Regions from separate parts of the Thioclava sp. GXIMD2076 genome, predicted to be linked through region 1. Evidence: riboswitches for the same ligand, from Rfam matches in the RefSeq annotation. Region 1 holds a riboswitch; the other holds the start of a gene.
What was found. Region 1 has a riboswitch for thiamine pyrophosphate ahead of thiB (thiamine ABC transporter substrate binding subunit). Riboswitches for the same ligand answer to the same signal wherever they lie in the genome.

Region 1 (7,895 bases):
ATTGGGTCCGCGCTTATGCAGCCGAGATGACGGTCACCGATGCCGAAACGGGCGAAGACCGCCCGGGCAAGGAGACCGACCACTTCCCAGCCAATACATCTGCCGGTGCACCCGATCTGTCGCTGATGGCCAAATCGCGCGCAGGCTTCCACGGGCCTTACGGCACGGGGATCGCGCAGCTGGTGCAAGGTATGGGCGGGCCGGAATATATCTACTCGCTCCTGACAGGCTATACCGGCGAGGAAAGCGAAACCGCGGGCAATGTCCTCTACGAGAACCATATCTTCCCGACCGGTGCGCTACAGATGCCGCCGCCGCTGATGGCGGATATGATCGACTACGAGGATGGCACGCCTGCGACCGTGGACCAGATGGCCCGCGATGTGTCGGCCTTCCTGATGTGGGCGGCAGAACCCAAGCTGGTGGACCGCAAGCGATGGGGTTTTGTGGCGGTGCTGATCCTCTCGCTTCTGACGATCCTGCTCTATCTTGCCAATAAACGGCTCTGGGCGCCTTACAAGGACCGTTTCCGCGAGGATGATTACCGCGAGCATATACCGGAAGAATAAAGATGCGCGTCCCTCGGGGCGCGCATTTTCCTTTTGGCACGGATGCGATAGGGTAGGTCAAAAGAGGATGCCATGCCCGAGAACCAACGAACCGCCCGCCTGTGTGTCCTGATCGACGCCGATAACATGCCCGCCACCCATGCCGAGGCGATCTTCGAGGAGATCTCGGGGCTGGGTGAGGCCAGCGTCCGCCGTATCTATGGCGACTGGTCCGCCCAGCGTCTGGGCGGCTGGGCCAAGAAGGCCAATACGCTGGGCCTCGTGGCCGACCAGCAATTCGCCAATACCAAGGGCAAGAACGCCTCCGATATCGCGCTGGTGATCGCGGCGATGGATTTCCTGCATTCGGGACGGTTCGATGGCTTTGTGCTGGTCTCGTCCGATAGCGATTTCACCCGCCTTGCACAGCGGATCCGCGAACAGGGGCTCGATGTGTTCGGCATCGGCGAGAAAAAGACGCCCGAAGCCTTCCGCAATGCCTGCAAACGCTTCATCTATGTGGAGAATCTGGGCGAGACCACGCCCGAGCCGGAACAACCCGCAGACCCGCAGGCCGAGGCCGCGCCGCGCCCTGCCCGTCCCGAGAAACCGGGTGCCAAGGAGGCCATTCCGCTGGTGGCTGCCGCCATGAAACGGATCGGGCTGGAAGAGGAGTGGTATTCGCTAGGCCAGATCGGCCAGTTCATCATGCAGGCCAATCCCGATTTCGATACCCGCACCTATGGCGCGGCAAAGCTGTCGGATCTCCTGCGCCAGACGGGGCGCTTCGAGGTGAAAAAGGGCGAGGGCAACAGCCTGCAGGTGCGCGATCGCGCCTGATTACGTCTCGCGGCACCGGCAAGCGGTGCCGTAGCGGGCGAGAAACATCTCGACCGCCTCTTTGATCGTGCGCTGCCGGCCTGCTTCCGAGATCGCCTCGGGGCAGCCGAATACGATCTTGGCATGGAGATTGGCTTTGCACAGTTCCAGAAACTGCTCTGCTGCAAAGTCGAAATCCTCTATCGCCAGCTCGCCCCGCTCGACCCCGCGGCGCATCAGCCCCGCCAGCTTTTCGCACACGACGACATGACCGGTTTCATAAAACCGCCGCCCGACCTCGGGGAAACGGTCCGCCTCGGCAACGCAGACGCGGAAGATATCGCGGCCGAAATCGGAAAACATATAGGCGGTCAACTCCTCCGCTGCACTGGTCAGGACATCGCGGATCGGCGCATCCATCGCCTCTACAGGAGACATGGAGGCTTGTGCCTGCATCGCGCATTCCTGCTGGGCAAACACAAGAAAGAGCAGCCGTTTGTCCGACACGTAACTATAAAGCGTCGCCTTGGAGACGCCCGCCTCGCGCGCGATGTCATCGACCGAAGCCCCCTCGAACCCGTCGCGCAGGAACACCTTGCGCGCGCCTTCCAGCACCTGATCGAACTTGCGTCCGCGGCGGATACATGCGTCCTTAGCTGGCGCTTTACAGGAATTCGACATGGGACACCCTTTTTCCGTCAATATAGACAGAACGGTTTAGAGGGGAAAGGGGATCCATGTGCAAGGTTACTTTCCGTGCACATCCGCAAGACAGACACGAATCGCATGCAGATTCGCCCTGCTTGCGGATAACCGCCTTCTTCTGTGGCACATCCGGTCAGTCGGCCACCCGAAACAGCATGCTCTGCAGCACCTAAAGCCTCGGTTCGCGCGAACCGAGGCGCCCGCATCCCGGGCAAATGCTAGCGGCCGATCCGACCGCGCAGGCCACCGGTCTGACCGCGATCCATCAGCAGATGGTCGAGAATGACGCACGCGGCCATCGCCTCGGCCACCGGCACCGCGCGGATGCCCACGCAGGGGTCATGGCGGCCTTTGGTCACCACTTCCACGGCCTCGCCATCAAGGTTGATAGACTGGCGCGGTGTCAGGATCGACGAGGTCGGCTTGACCGAGAAGCGCACGATAACCGGCTGTCCGGTGGTGATCCCGCCAAGGATGCCGCCCGCATGGTTGGTCAGATATTCCGGCCCGTTCTCGCCCATCACGATCTCGTCGGCATTCTCGATACCGGTCAGATTGGCCGCGTCCATGCCCTCGCCGATCTCGACGCCCTTCACGGCGTTGATCGACATCATCGCCGCTGCCAGATCGGTATCCATCTTGGCATAGATCGGCGCGCCGAGCCCTGCAGGCACGCCCGTGGCCGTAACCTCGATCTTGGCACCGACCGAGGAATGCTGCTTGCGGATCGCCTGCAGGTAATCCGCCCATTCATCGACCACATCCGCATCGGGGATGAAGAAGGGATTCTTCAGGATCTGGCTCTCGTCGAAACGGGCGCGGTTGATGTGCTTCACCCCCATCTGCACCATGTATCCCGTGATCTTCAGCTCGGGCACCAGCTGGCGCAGCACGGCCTGCGCCACACCGCCTGCCGCGACCCGTGCCGCCGTCTCGCGCGCCGAAGAACGTCCGCCGCCGCGGTAATCACGGATGCCGTATTTCTGGAAATAGGCCAGATCGGCGTGACCGGGACGGAACTGGCGCGCGATCTCGCCATAGTCTTTGGAGCGCTGGTCGGTATTCTCGATCATCAGCTGGATCGGTGTGCCGGTGGTTTTCCCCTCGAAAACGCCCGAAAGGATGCGCACGGCATCGGCTTCCTTGCGCTGGGTGGTCTCTTTCGACTGCCCCGGACGGCGACGGTCGAGAAAGACCTGAATGAACTCTTCCGAAATCTCGATGCCCGGGGGGCAGCCATCGACGGTGGCCCCGAGCGCGGGACCGTGGCTCTCGCCCCAAGTGGTGACGCGGAACAGATGTCCGAAAGTATTATACGACATGGGGCAGCTCCCTGATTACGCGCCAGATCCGGTTTGGGGGCATCAAAGCCCGATTCCAGCCTGCATAAAAGGCTGGCACCGATGTAGCAACTGCTTCCCCTCTAGACAATCTGTGCGTTACCCCGCATGATAGGCAGGCTCACGGGTCACTCGGCGCTCGCGGAACGGGAGCCGCGCGCCACACTGGACCCATCACAACAGGGAGATCAGGCGCATGGCCAGCAAACGCATGTCGCTGACGACACAGATTATGACCGCTATGGGAGCGGGCATCGTATTGGGTGTGATTTTCAACCAGATCGGCTCGGATTTTATCTCGACCTATATTACCGGCGGCCTTCTGGCGATGATCGGCAAGATGTTCGTCAATGCGCTGAAGATGCTTGTCGTGCCTCTGGTGTTCTTCTCGCTGATCTGCGGGGTCACGGGGATCGGCGATATCCGCGTGCTGGGCCGCGTGGGGGGCAAGAGTTTCGGGCTCTATATCATGACCACCGCCATCGCGATCGCCATCGCGATCCTCATCGCCAAACTCGTGGGACCGGGCACCGGGTTCACCATGGAGGGCGTGGACACGTCGGGCGTCACCGCCAAGGAAGCCCCCTCGGTCTGGGATGTATTCGCAGGGATCGTGCCGACCAATCCGGTGCAGGCCTTCGCCAGCGGCGAGATGCTGCAGATCATCTTCTATACGATCATCCTTGGCGTGGCCGTCCTCATGCTGGGCGAGAAATCCAAGGCCTTCGTCGCGGGTTGTGAATATATGAACGAGGTGATGATGAAGATCGTCTCCATCGTCATGGCCTTCGCCCCCATCGGCGTCTTCTGCCTGATCACCAAAACCTTCGCCGAACAGGGGATCGACCTGTTCCTGCCGGTGCTGACCTATGTGTTGACCCTGACGGGGGCGCTGTTCCTGCATCTGTTTGTCACGCTGATGATCATCCTCAAGGTCTTCTCGGGGCTTAATCCCATCACCTTCATGAAGAAGATCCGCCCCGCGCAGATCTTCGCCTTCTCGACCGCCTCCTCCAATGCCACCATCCCCGTGACGCTGCGCTGCGTGACGGAACGCATGGGCGCCAAGAACTCGGTCGCCTCCTTCTGCATCCCCTTCGGCGCCACCATCAACATGGACGGCACCGCAATCATGCAGGGGGTGGCCACGGTGTTCCTTGCCAATGTCTATGGTATCGATCTGGGGCTCGGCGGCTATCTGACGGTGATCGCCATGGCCGTTCTGGCCTCCATCGGCACCGCCGGTGTGCCGGGTGTGGGTCTGGTGATGCTGACCATGGTGCTGGGTCAGGTCGGCCTGCCGATCGAGGGCATCGCGCTGATCTTGGGCGTCGACCGCCTGATGGATATGATCCGCACTGCGGTGAACATCACAGGTGATGCTGTGGTCACCACAATCGTGGCCAAGACCGAGGGGCAGCTGGATATGGCGACATACGAGAACCCGCTTGCCGGCACCGCCGATGACGATCTGGGCATCGACCCCGCCGCCGAGGCAGAGCTGGCCGAATACGCCCGCCCGCACTGACACCGCGGCACGGGGGGCGCGCCCGCGACACCTTGTCTGAGAACGCGCCCCGTGCAATATATCTGGCCCATAACCTCGGGGTGCCGGTGATCCGGCTGAGATGCCTTTGGCGAACCCGTCGAACCTGAACCGGTTAGCACCGGCGGAGGGAAGGTCACGGGACGCACCCATTGCGCCCTCCTTTCCTGCGGATCTGGAGGAGCACAGATGAGAAGATCCCTTATTGGCTTGGCCTTTCTGGCAGGCATGGCAACCACCGCACAGGCCGAGGACACACCCGTCCTGACCGTCTATGCGCCCGATTATTTCACCTCGGAATGGGGCCCCGGCCCGCAGATCGAAAAAGGCTTCGAGGCGCAATGCGGCTGCGATCTGCAATTCGTGGCGGGCGATGTGCTCTCGCGCATCATGCTGGAGGGCAAGAACACCAAGGCGGATGTGGTGATCGGGCTCAATACCGACCAGACCGCCCGCGCCCGCAAGACCGGCCTCTTTGCGCCCTCGAACGAGGATAATTCGCGCCTGACCCTGCCGATCAAATGGACCGATGATACCTTCGTCCCCTTCAACTGGTCGGAAACCGCCTTCATCTACGACAAGACCAAGCTGAAGAACCCGCCGAAATCATTCGATGATCTGCTCAACGCCCCCGATGATCTGAAGATCGCCATTCAGGACCCGCGCTCCTCCGTGTCGGGGCTCGCGCTGCTGCTATGGGTGAAGGCCGTCTATGGCGATAAGGCACCCGAGGCTTGGGCCAAGCTGAAGCCCAAGGTGCTGACCGTGACGCCCGGCTGGTCGGAGAGCTATGGTCTCTTTACCGATGGCGAGGTGGATATGGTGCTGAGCTACACCACCTCCCCCGCCTATCACATCATCGCCGAGAACGATGATACCAAGGCCGCCGCCATCTTCCCCGAGGGCCATTATTTCATGGCCGAGCTGGTGGCCCAGCTGAAAAGCTCGAAACATCCCGAACTGGCGCAGGATTTCATGGATTATGTGCTCTCGGATGATTTCCAGGGAATGATCGCCACCGCGAACTGGTCCTATCCCGCCATCATCAAGGACGGCTTCCTGCCCGAGCAATTCGCGGACCTGCCCCGCCCTGCAAAGACCATCTTCTACAGCGAAGACGAGGCCGAGGCCCTGCGCCAGCCCGCGCTTGACGAATGGCTCGCCGCCTTCCGCTGATCGCCCTCGGAGCGGCTCTGGTGCCAGTGCTTCTGGTGCTCGGGCCAATCCTTGCGACCGCCCTCCATGGGGGCGGTCTCACTGCTTTGCGCGGATCGGACCTGCAGGCGCTCTGGTTCACCCTCTGGCAGGCGGCGCTCTCGGCGCTGATCTCCTGTGCGCTGGCCGTGCCGCTGGCGCGGGCGCTGGCGCGACGGCGGTTTGTCGGGCGCACTGTGCTGATCACCGCGCTCGGCGCGCCCTTCATCCTGCCGGTGATCGCGGCCATTCTGGGGCTGCTGGCGGTCTTCGGCCGCAGCGGGCTCCTCAATCAGGCGCTCGGAGGGATTGGCCTGCCCACGCTCACCATCTATGGCCCGCATGGGGTCATTCTGGCCCATGTGTTCTTCAACCTGCCGCTTGCGACCCGCATGGTGCTGCAGGGCTGGCAATCGATCCCCGCCGAGCGCCTGCGCCTTGCCGCCACGCTCGATTTCGACGGGGCCGCGATGTGGCGCCATCTCGAACGCCCGATGCTGCGCGCCACCCTGCCCGGCGCGTTCGTGGCGATCTTCCTCGTCTGTCTGGGCAGTTTCGCGGTGGCACTGACTTTGGGCGGTGGCCCCTCGGCCACGACGGTCGAACTGGCCATCTATCAGGCTTTCCGTTTCGACTATGACACAGGCCGCGCCGCCAGCCTCGCGCTGGTGCAGGTGGCCCTGTGCCTGATGGCCGTGGGCATAGGGGCAAAGCTCTCGGCCCCCGCGGCCTTCGGCGCAGGGCTCGACCGGCCCGCCCTCTTCGCCCCCTCGACCCGGCTGGCGCAATGGGCCGATGCGGCCATCATCGCGGCCTCGGCCCTGTTCCTTCTCCTGCCCATCGCGCTGATCCTCTGGCGCGGGCTGCCCGCGCTGGCCACGATGCCGCCCATGGTCTGGCAGGCCGCGCTGACCTCGCTCACCATCGCGCTGGGGTCCACGGCACTGACGCTGACGCTCGCAATGACGCTCGCCCTTCACGCACCACGCCACCGCTGGACGGAAGGTGCTGCCATGCTGCCGCTTGCGGCCTCCGGACTGGTGCTGGGCACGGGGCTGTTCCTGATGATCCAGCCCTTTGCCGCCCCCACGAGCCTCCTGATCCCCGTCACTCTGGTGGTCAACGCCACCCTGTCGCTGCCTTTTGTCACACGCCTCCTCCTGCCCGAGATCCACGCGCTTCAGGCCGATTACGACCGCCTCGCCACCTCGCTCGACATGGGCGGCATGGCCAAGATGCGGTTCCTTACCCTGCCGCGCCTCGCCCGCCCTCTGGGCTTCTCGGCAGGGCTTGCCTGCGCCTTCTCGATGGGGGATCTCGGTGTGATCACGCTGTTTTCCGATGGCCAGACCCGCACCCTGCCACTCGCCATCTTCCAGCTGATGGGCAGCTACCGCCTCGATCAGGCCGCCGCCGCCGCGACCCTGCTTCTCACGCTCACCTTCGGGCTTTTCGCCCTTTTCGACCGGATCGGACATCATGCTGGCCCTCGATAACATCACCCTGCATCAGGACGACTGGAGCCTGTGCGCCGACCTCACCATCGGGGAAGGCCAGCATACCGCGCTGATCGGCCCCTCGGGGGCAGGCAAATCCACCCTGCTGGCCGCCATCGCGGGGCTATTCCCGCTCGGAAGCGGGCGTATCCTCTGGCAGGGGCAGGATCTGGCCGCCCAGCCCACGGGCAAACGCCCGCTCTCGATCCTCTTTCAGGACCAGAACCTCTTTCCCCATCTCACCATC
Region 2 (7,895 bases), on a different replicon from region 1:
TGGACCAGCTCGCCGCCTATGAGGCCGTCGCCGACCAGATCCTCGTGGATGCCAAGGCGCCTAAAGGTGCCGATCTTCCGGGTGGAAATGGGCTTTCCTTCGACTGGACGCTGATTGCGGATCGGAAATGGTCCAAGCCATGGATGCTTGCGGGTGGTCTGACCCCCGAGAACGTCGCGCTGGCCATCGAGAAAACCGGTGCCACTCAGGTGGATGTGTCCTCGGGTGTGGAGGCCGCCCCGGGACAGAAAGACGATGCCCTCGTGCGGGCTTTCGTCGCTGCGGCGGCTCATTCATAACCCTGCAGCTATAGATATAAGCTGGTTTACTATTTTTCTTTTCCCCGTTTCTCTGAAACACTCCATCCCGAGGAGAGGGAGGCTCCGACGCAGGAACGGCCCATGCGGCCTGCCGCGTCGATCACATCCATAGCTTCGAACAAATTGCCCTCATGGGGCTTATTTCATGTATTTCAGGCTCTTGTGAGGTGGCAAGGGTCCTGTCCGGCTTTGGCTTCGGCCAAAGGCGGGGATAAGGGAGGACATCATGTCAAACAAGGTTGCGGGAACATCCATCCGCACTGTGGCCATTCTGTGCTGGATCGCCGTCATTCTCGACGGGTTCGATCTTGTGGTACTGGGGGCGTTGATCCCCACATTGACGGGCGGCGAGACCCCGTGGATGACAACGGAGCAGGCCACGTTCGTCTCGACCATCAGCCTCGTCGGCATGACCATCGGCGCGCTCCTGATCGGGGTGGTCACCGACACGCTGGGTCGGCGCAAGGCGATGCTCTGGGCGGTCGGCAGCTTCTCGGTGATGACGCTGCTTTGCGCGGTTTCGGGGAGCTACTGGCAGATGGGGCTCTTCCGCTTTCTCGCGGGGGTCGGGCTTGGCGGGTGTTTGCCCACTGCCATCGCCATGGTCACCGAATTCTCGCGCGGGCGGGCGGGCAAGGCCTCTACGACCGTGATGACCGGCTATCATGTGGGCGCGGTCTCCACCGCGCTTCTGGGTCTGGTGATCCTGCCCTATCTCAGCTGGCATGCGATGTTCGTGCTGGGCGCCGTTCCGGGGCTTATCCTGCTGCCGCTGATGTGGAAAAACCTCCCCGAATCTCCGGCCTATCTGATGTCGCAGGGCCGCATGACCGAAGCGCGCGAGATTGCGGATCGCTATGGTCTGACGCTTGCGGCTCCCAAAGCAGAGGCGCCGGTCGAGAAGGCGTCCATCGGCACGCTTTTCCGCGCGCCCTTCCTGCGCAATTCCATTGCGATCTGGGTCACGTCCTTCATGGGGCTGATCCTTGTCTACGGCCTGAATACATGGTTGCCCAAGCTGATGGTCTCGGCGGGCTACAGCCTGACGGGTGGCCTGTGGCTGCTGCTGCTGCTGAATGCCGGCGCCGTGTGCGGGCTGTTGCTGGCCGGGCAGGTAGGCGACCGGATTGGCCTGAAAACCGCGGCCTTCACATGGTTCATCTGTGGCGCGGTGCTTCTGGCATTGCTGTCGGTCAAGATGCCGGGTGTGCTGCTTTATCCGGTTGTCTTTGTTACCGGCTGTTTCGTGTTTTCGGCGCAGGTGCTGGTTTATGCCTTCACCGCCGCCAATCACCCGCCGGGCATCCGGGCCACGGCGATCGGTATGTCTGCAGGTGTAGGCCGGATCGGCGCGATCCTCGGACCGCTGGCGGGCGGGATGCTGGTTTCGATGGGGATCGGTTACCCGTGGGGCTTCTATGCTTTTGCGCTGGTGGGCTTCCTCGGGGCACTGGCTCTGGCCTCGACCCGCGTGATGGGCAGCGACATCGTCGCCAAAACGGAGCCTGTACCGGACGATGTGGCCTCGCATAAGGCCTGACCTTCCAAAGGCGCGCTACGGCGCGCCTTTTTCTATCGGCAGGGCGGAGCCTGTATAATGCGCCCGCGGCCGGATCAGGCTGCCCGTCTCGATCTGTTCCAGCGCGTGGGCGAGCCAGCCCAGTGACCGCGCAATCGCGAATAACGCAAAAGGCGCATCACCGGGCAACGCGCAATGATCGGCAAGTGCTGCGAGTGCCACATCGATTGTGGGCTCCTGACCGGTTCGCTCGCGCACATGAGCGATCAGGCCGGTGATCGCGGGGCTGGGACGGAAACAGCCCAGAAGGGCGCGCGCACGCGGATCGCCTTGGGGATAGAGCTTGTGACCAAACCCGGGCAGCGGCTCGCCGGTGCTCATCCAGCGGTTCACGGCAGGGACGATCCCCAGATGCAGGGCATCTTCGAGCACGGCTTTCACCCGCAATGTCATATCCCCATGCAACGGGCCTGAAAGCGCGGCCAGCCCCGAGAGTGCCGCTGCCTCGAAGGAGGCCCCTGTCGAGGCGGTCACGCGGGCGGCAAAGGCGGAGCTGGTCAGCTCCTGATCGGCAAGCGAAACCAGCGTGCGGCGGATCAGGTCGGCCTTGTCGGCACAGTTCCATGCCTGAGCCAGCCGCAGGTGCAGCGGCGCGGGGCCCTGCGGAAGATCGGCGAAGTTTCCGGCCACCAGCCCGACGATCCGTGCCATGGTCCGGTGCCGCGCATCGCGCGAAAGACTGCCCGAGGGGATGGCATGGGCCGCTTCTGCCGCCAATGCCTGAAAGACCCGCGCACGACCGGCATTGCCCGGATATGAGGGTATTGCGGGAAATTCGGGCAGCCGGTCCATCGCCCAGAGGAGCCGCGCCGTCTCCTCCAGAGACGCCGACTCGGCCAATGTTCCGACATTGACCCCACGGTAATACAATCGGCCCTGCGCGGTGGTCGAGATCATCGTCGAGATGATAGGTTCGCCCCATGACATGGTACTTGTGGCAATACTCGCCCGCCCGCGCCCGCGGCTCCGACGGTTGAGAAGAGCCGAAATATCCTCGCCATTATAAAGGTTTCGCCCCGATGTCTCGGGGTCAGGGCGGACCGTGATCTGGCCACGGCTGACATAGGCGTAAAGCGTCTGCCGCCGGACCCCCAGCGCGCTGCTGGCTTCCTCTTGTGTCATCCAGTTTTTCATATTGACGATATTAATCAATGTTGACCCATGCTTGGCAAGGGCGCAGTTTATCTGCAATGAACGGGCAGGAGGGGACGCCCGGTTCGGAGGATGGTCCGCAGGAGGGGACGCAGGTATGAGGATGCCTGCTTCCCGTAGCTTTTGCGCTACACCCTGCGGCCGGTTTGGAGAGCGGTCACATTGCGGGGCCGCACGGGAGGACATCAATGACGTATTCGAGCTCTACGGAGCACGTGGCCGTAGACGCCGCGCGCCCGACGCATACCCGTTACTACATGCTGGGGTTGATCCTGTTTCTGGCGACGACCGCCTATGCCGACCGCTCGATCCTGTCGATCGCGGGCTCGGGCATCAAGGCGGAATTCGGTCTCAGCCCGATGCAACTGGGTTATGTGTTATCGGCCTTCAGCTGGGCCTATGTGATCGGACAGATCCCGGGCGGGATGCTGCTAGATAAATTCGGCACCAAGATGATCTATGGCGTAGCACTGGTCCTGTGGTCCATCGCCACCTTCCTTGTGGGGTTGGTCGGCGAGGTGACCACCGAACTATCGGTTGCGCTGGGGCTCCTTTTCGTGCTGCGCTTCGCCTTGGGATTGATCGAGGCGCCGAGTTTTCCGGCGAATGCCCGTGTCGCGGTGATGTGGTTTCCGCGCGGGGAGCGGGGGCTTGCCACCTCGCTCTTTGCCTCGGCCTCCTATTTCGCGGTCGCGATCTATTCGCCGATCTCGGGCTGGCTGGTGCAGAGCTTCGGCTGGCCTGTGCCCTTCTTCACGCTGGGTGTGGTGGGTCTTCTGGCCGCGGTCGTGTGGTTCAAATTCATGAAGCCGCCGCGCGAGCATCGGGGCGTGAATGCCGCAGAGCTGGAGCTGATGGAAGCGGGCGGCGCGATGGTCGATATCGACAGCCAGCGCGAGCTGACCAACCGCCCCAAAGCCTCGGCGCGTATGTTCGGGCTGCTGCTGAGCAACCGCATGCTCTGGTGCGCCTATATCGGGCAATATTGCACCATCGCATTGAGCTATTTCTTCATCACATGGTTCCCGATCTATCTGGTGCAGGCGCGGGGCATGAACATCATGGAGGCGGGCTTTGCCACCATGCTTCCGGCCATCGCGGGCTTTATCGGCGGCATCACGGGCGGCTCGGTATCGGATGCGCTGATCCGCAATGGCTGGAGCGTGTCGCGGGGCCGCAAGACGCCCTATGTGCTGGGTATGCTGATCGGGTGTTCTATCGTTCTGGCGGCGTTCAGCAACTCCAACATCATGATCGTGGCGCTGATGGGGCTTGCCTTCTTCGGCAAGGGCATGGCCGCAGGCTCGGGCACATGGGCCGTGATCTCGGATACCGCGCCGCGTGAGGCTGTGGGTCTGGCCGGTGCGATCTTCAACTGCATCGGCAATGTGGGAGGCATTATCACCCCCATCGTCTTCGGTTACACCGTGCAGGTGACGGGCGGCTATACCGTGGGGCTCTATTTCGTGGCCGCGCATTGCCTTGTGGCAGCGATCCTCTTTGCCTTCGTGATGGGTCCGATCAAACGTGTCGAGAGCGGCGCGCAGGGCTGAGAGCATTTACAAAAGGGCCTGCGGGATGCTGCGGGCCCCTTCGTCCATGGAGATTATGATGACCAAACCTGTTGTGTTGAAAGCTGCCAAACTGCCACAGACCACCGGCGCCGAGCTGGAAGAGCTGTTTGATCTGCGCATTCTGCCGGAGAGGGATGCTGCGGCATGGCTTGCGCAAAACGGCAAGGGCGTGCGGGGGCTTGCGCTGCGTAAGACCATCGTGGATCAGGCGCTTCTCGATGCGCTGCCCGATCTGGAGGTCATCGCAAGCTATAGCGCGGGGCTCGACAATGTCGATGTGCCAGCCGTCAAGGCGCGTGGCATCAAACTCCTGAATACCTCGCATATTCTGGCCGAGGATGTGGCCAATGCCGCCCTCGGGCTGGCGCTTGCGGTCACCCGTGATCTGGTGCAGGCGGATGGCTTCGTGCGGGCAGGAAAATGGCCCGAGCAGCCGCAATACAAACTCGGACGTTCGATCTCGCAAATGGATGTGGGAATTGTCGGGCTCGGCACGATCGGCAAGGCGCTGGCGCGCAGGCTGGAGGCCATGGGCGCACGGATCCATTACCAGGGCCCGAACCGCAAGCCTGTGGAGTATACCTATCACACAAGCGCGGTGTCGCTGGCCGAGGCCTGCGATCTGGTGATCCTGACCTGCCCGCTGACCGAGGCCACCCGCCATTCTTTCGGGGCCGCGGAGATCGCGGCGCTGGGGCCGCGCGGGTTCCTCGTCAATGTGGCGCGGGGGCCGGTGGTCGATGAGGCGGCCCTTCTGGAGGCCATGGCCCGCGACGGGCTGGCGGGGGCCGCACTTGATGTGTTCGAGCACGAGCCGCAGGTGCCGCAGGCCTTTATCGATGATCCGCGCCTGATCCTGACCCCGCATCTGGGCTCGGGCACCGAGGAGACCCGTCAGGCGATGGCCGATTATGTTGTCGATGCCCTGGCCGAACATTTCGGACAGAACAGTCCGCGGACCGCGCGCCCTCTGGCACAGGTCTGACCCCTTTCCCCGCCGCACTGGTCCATTTCGCGGCGGGGAAACCCGCAAGGCCCCCGCAGAGGCCCATTGACGCCGCCTCGATTTTCGGCAAGTCTGCACCCACGTCAGGGGAGTCCCGCCCAAGGGACTGAGAGGCTGATTGGAAGAAATTCCGGTGACGCGACCCTTTGAACCTGACCCAGTTGATGCTGGCGTAGGAAGACCGAAGGGCAATTCCGCATCCATGTCTCATGGGCGGTCCTTTCGGGCCGCTCTGGCCCATTTCCGGGTCAGCTGTGGCCTATTCCCTCGCAGTTTTTGGTTGGGTCTTTTCGTAAGAGGAGACCGACATGAAAGACATCATCCCAACCATCACCACAGGTGCGTTGATTGGTTCGCGCAAGGTGCATAAGGAAGGCAATATCCACGCGCTGCGCGTGCCCATGCGCGAGATCGAGATCTCGAATGAAGAGGCGCTCTGTGTCTATGACAGTTCGGGGCCCTATACCGATCCGGCCGCCCGGATCGACATCGCCAAAGGCCTGCCCGAGACCCGTGGCGGCTGGCTGCAGGCACGCGGCGAGATCGAGGAATACGAGGGCCGCGCCATTACCGATGCCGATAACGGTTTTGCCAAGGGCGACCGTCTGGTAGCGCCGTTCCCCGTGCAGCGCCCGCCACTGCGGGCCGTGGGTGACCGCGCGGTGACGCAGCTGGCCTATGCGCGCGCAGGCATCATCACCCCCGAGATGGAATTCGTGGCCATCCGCGAGAACGAGGGCCGTATGGCCGCCTATACCCGCGACGGCGATCCGATGGGCGCGACCCTCCCCGATCTGGTGACGCCCGAATTCGTGCGGACCGAGATTGCCGAGGGCCGCGCGATCATCCCCGCCAATATCAACCACCGCGAGCTGGAGCCGATGATCATCGGGCGCAATTTCAAGGTGAAGATCAACGCCAATATCGGCAATTCGGCGGTGACCTCCTCGATGGAGGAAGAGGTCGAGAAGATGGTCTGGGCGATCCGCTGGGGCGCCGATACGGTCATGGACCTCTCGACTGGGCGCAATATCCACAATATCCGCGACTGGATCATCCGCAACTCGCCGGTGCCGATCGGCACGGTGCCGCTCTATCAGGCGCTCGAGAAGGTGGGCGGCGTGGCCGAGGATCTCACATGGGAGATCTTCCGCGACACGCTGATCGAACAGGCCGAACAGGGGGTGGATTACTTCACCATCCATGCGGGCGTGCGGCTGCATATGATCCCGATGACTGCCAAACGCGTCACGGGCATTGTCTCGCGCGGCGGCTCGATCATGGCGAAATGGTGCCTGCACCATCACCGCGAGAGCTTCCTCTACGAGCATTTCGAGGAAATCTGCGATATCTGCCGCCGCTATGATGTGAGCTTTAGCTTGGGTGATGGTCTGCGCCCCGGTTCGATTGCCGATGCCAATGACGAGGCGCAATTCGCCGAGCTGCACACGCTGGGGGAACTCACCAAGATCGCATGGGCCAAGGACTGTCAGGTGATGATCGAAGGGCCGGGCCATGTGGCCATGCACAAGATCAAGGCCAATATGGACGAGCAGCTCAAGCACTGCCACGAGGCGCCTTTCTACACGCTCGGACCGCTGACCACCGATATCGCACCGGGATATGACCATATTACCTCGGCCATTGGCGCCGCGATGATCGGTTGGTTCGGCACCGCGATGCTGTGCTATGTGACGCCGAAAGAGCATCTGGGCCTGCCCGACCGTGACGATGTGAAAACGGGCGTGATCACCTATAAGCTCGCGGCCCATGCCGCCGATCTTGCCAAGGGCCATCCGGGTGCGCAGCGGCGCGATGACGCGATCAGCCGTGCGCGCTTCGAGTTCCGCTGGGAGGACCAGTTCAATATCGGGCTCGATCCCGATACCGCGCGGTCCATGCATGACGAGACCATGCCGGCCGAGGCCCATAAGGTCGCGCATTTCTGCTCGATGTGCGGGCCGAAATTCTGTTCGATGAAGATCAGCCATGACATCCGCGCCGAGGCGCAGCGGCAGGAGGGCATGGACAAAATGGCCGAGAAATTCCGCGAGGGCGGGGCGCTCTATATCCCCGAGCCAAGCGAGGCCTGATCAACCCAAAGCTGCGGACGTGGAAATTATTTTGCGTCCGTGGCGCCCTGTTTGTAATATTGCTCTCGTTTTTATGACCGATGCGTAGGTTTTCTGTGCATCATCTCACCTTTGCCCGTCTTGCGAAGGGTTACGTTAGGCGCTAACGCTGCACGGACCCGAAGGGTATTA

Region 2: it holds a riboswitch for thiamine pyrophosphate, as region 1 does, so the genes downstream of both, thiC (phosphomethylpyrimidine synthase ThiC) here and thiB (thiamine ABC transporter substrate binding subunit) in region 1, are expected to answer to the same signal.

What each region holds. Positions count from the first base shown of each region.
Region 1 covers NZ_CP149932.1:1,191,485-1,199,379, reverse strand. Annotated here, with positions in the region: gene WDB91_RS05930 (cytochrome c1) at 1-569, shown strand, start outside; gene WDB91_RS05925 (NYN domain-containing protein) at 642-1,388, shown strand; gene WDB91_RS05920 (TetR/AcrR family transcriptional regulator) at 1,389-2,048, opposite strand; gene aroC (chorismate synthase) at 2,291-3,394, opposite strand; gene WDB91_RS05910 (dicarboxylate/amino acid:cation symporter) at 3,609-4,940, shown strand; TPP riboswitch at 5,007-5,108, shown strand; gene thiB (thiamine ABC transporter substrate binding subunit) at 5,148-6,134, shown strand; gene WDB91_RS05900 (thiamine/thiamine pyrophosphate ABC transporter permease ThiP) at 6,113-7,648, shown strand; gene WDB91_RS05895 (ATP-binding cassette domain-containing protein) at 7,632-7,895, shown strand, end outside.
Region 2 covers NZ_CP149933.1:230,145-238,039, forward strand. Annotated here, with positions in the region: gene WDB91_RS14995 (phosphoribosylanthranilate isomerase) at 1-299, shown strand, start outside; gene WDB91_RS15000 (aromatic acid/H+ symport family MFS transporter) at 547-1,860, shown strand; gene WDB91_RS15005 (citrate synthase) at 1,876-3,021, opposite strand; gene WDB91_RS15010 (MFS transporter) at 3,240-4,604, shown strand; gene WDB91_RS15015 (2-hydroxyacid dehydrogenase) at 4,663-5,610, shown strand; TPP riboswitch at 5,707-5,827, shown strand; gene thiC (phosphomethylpyrimidine synthase ThiC) at 5,940-7,724, shown strand.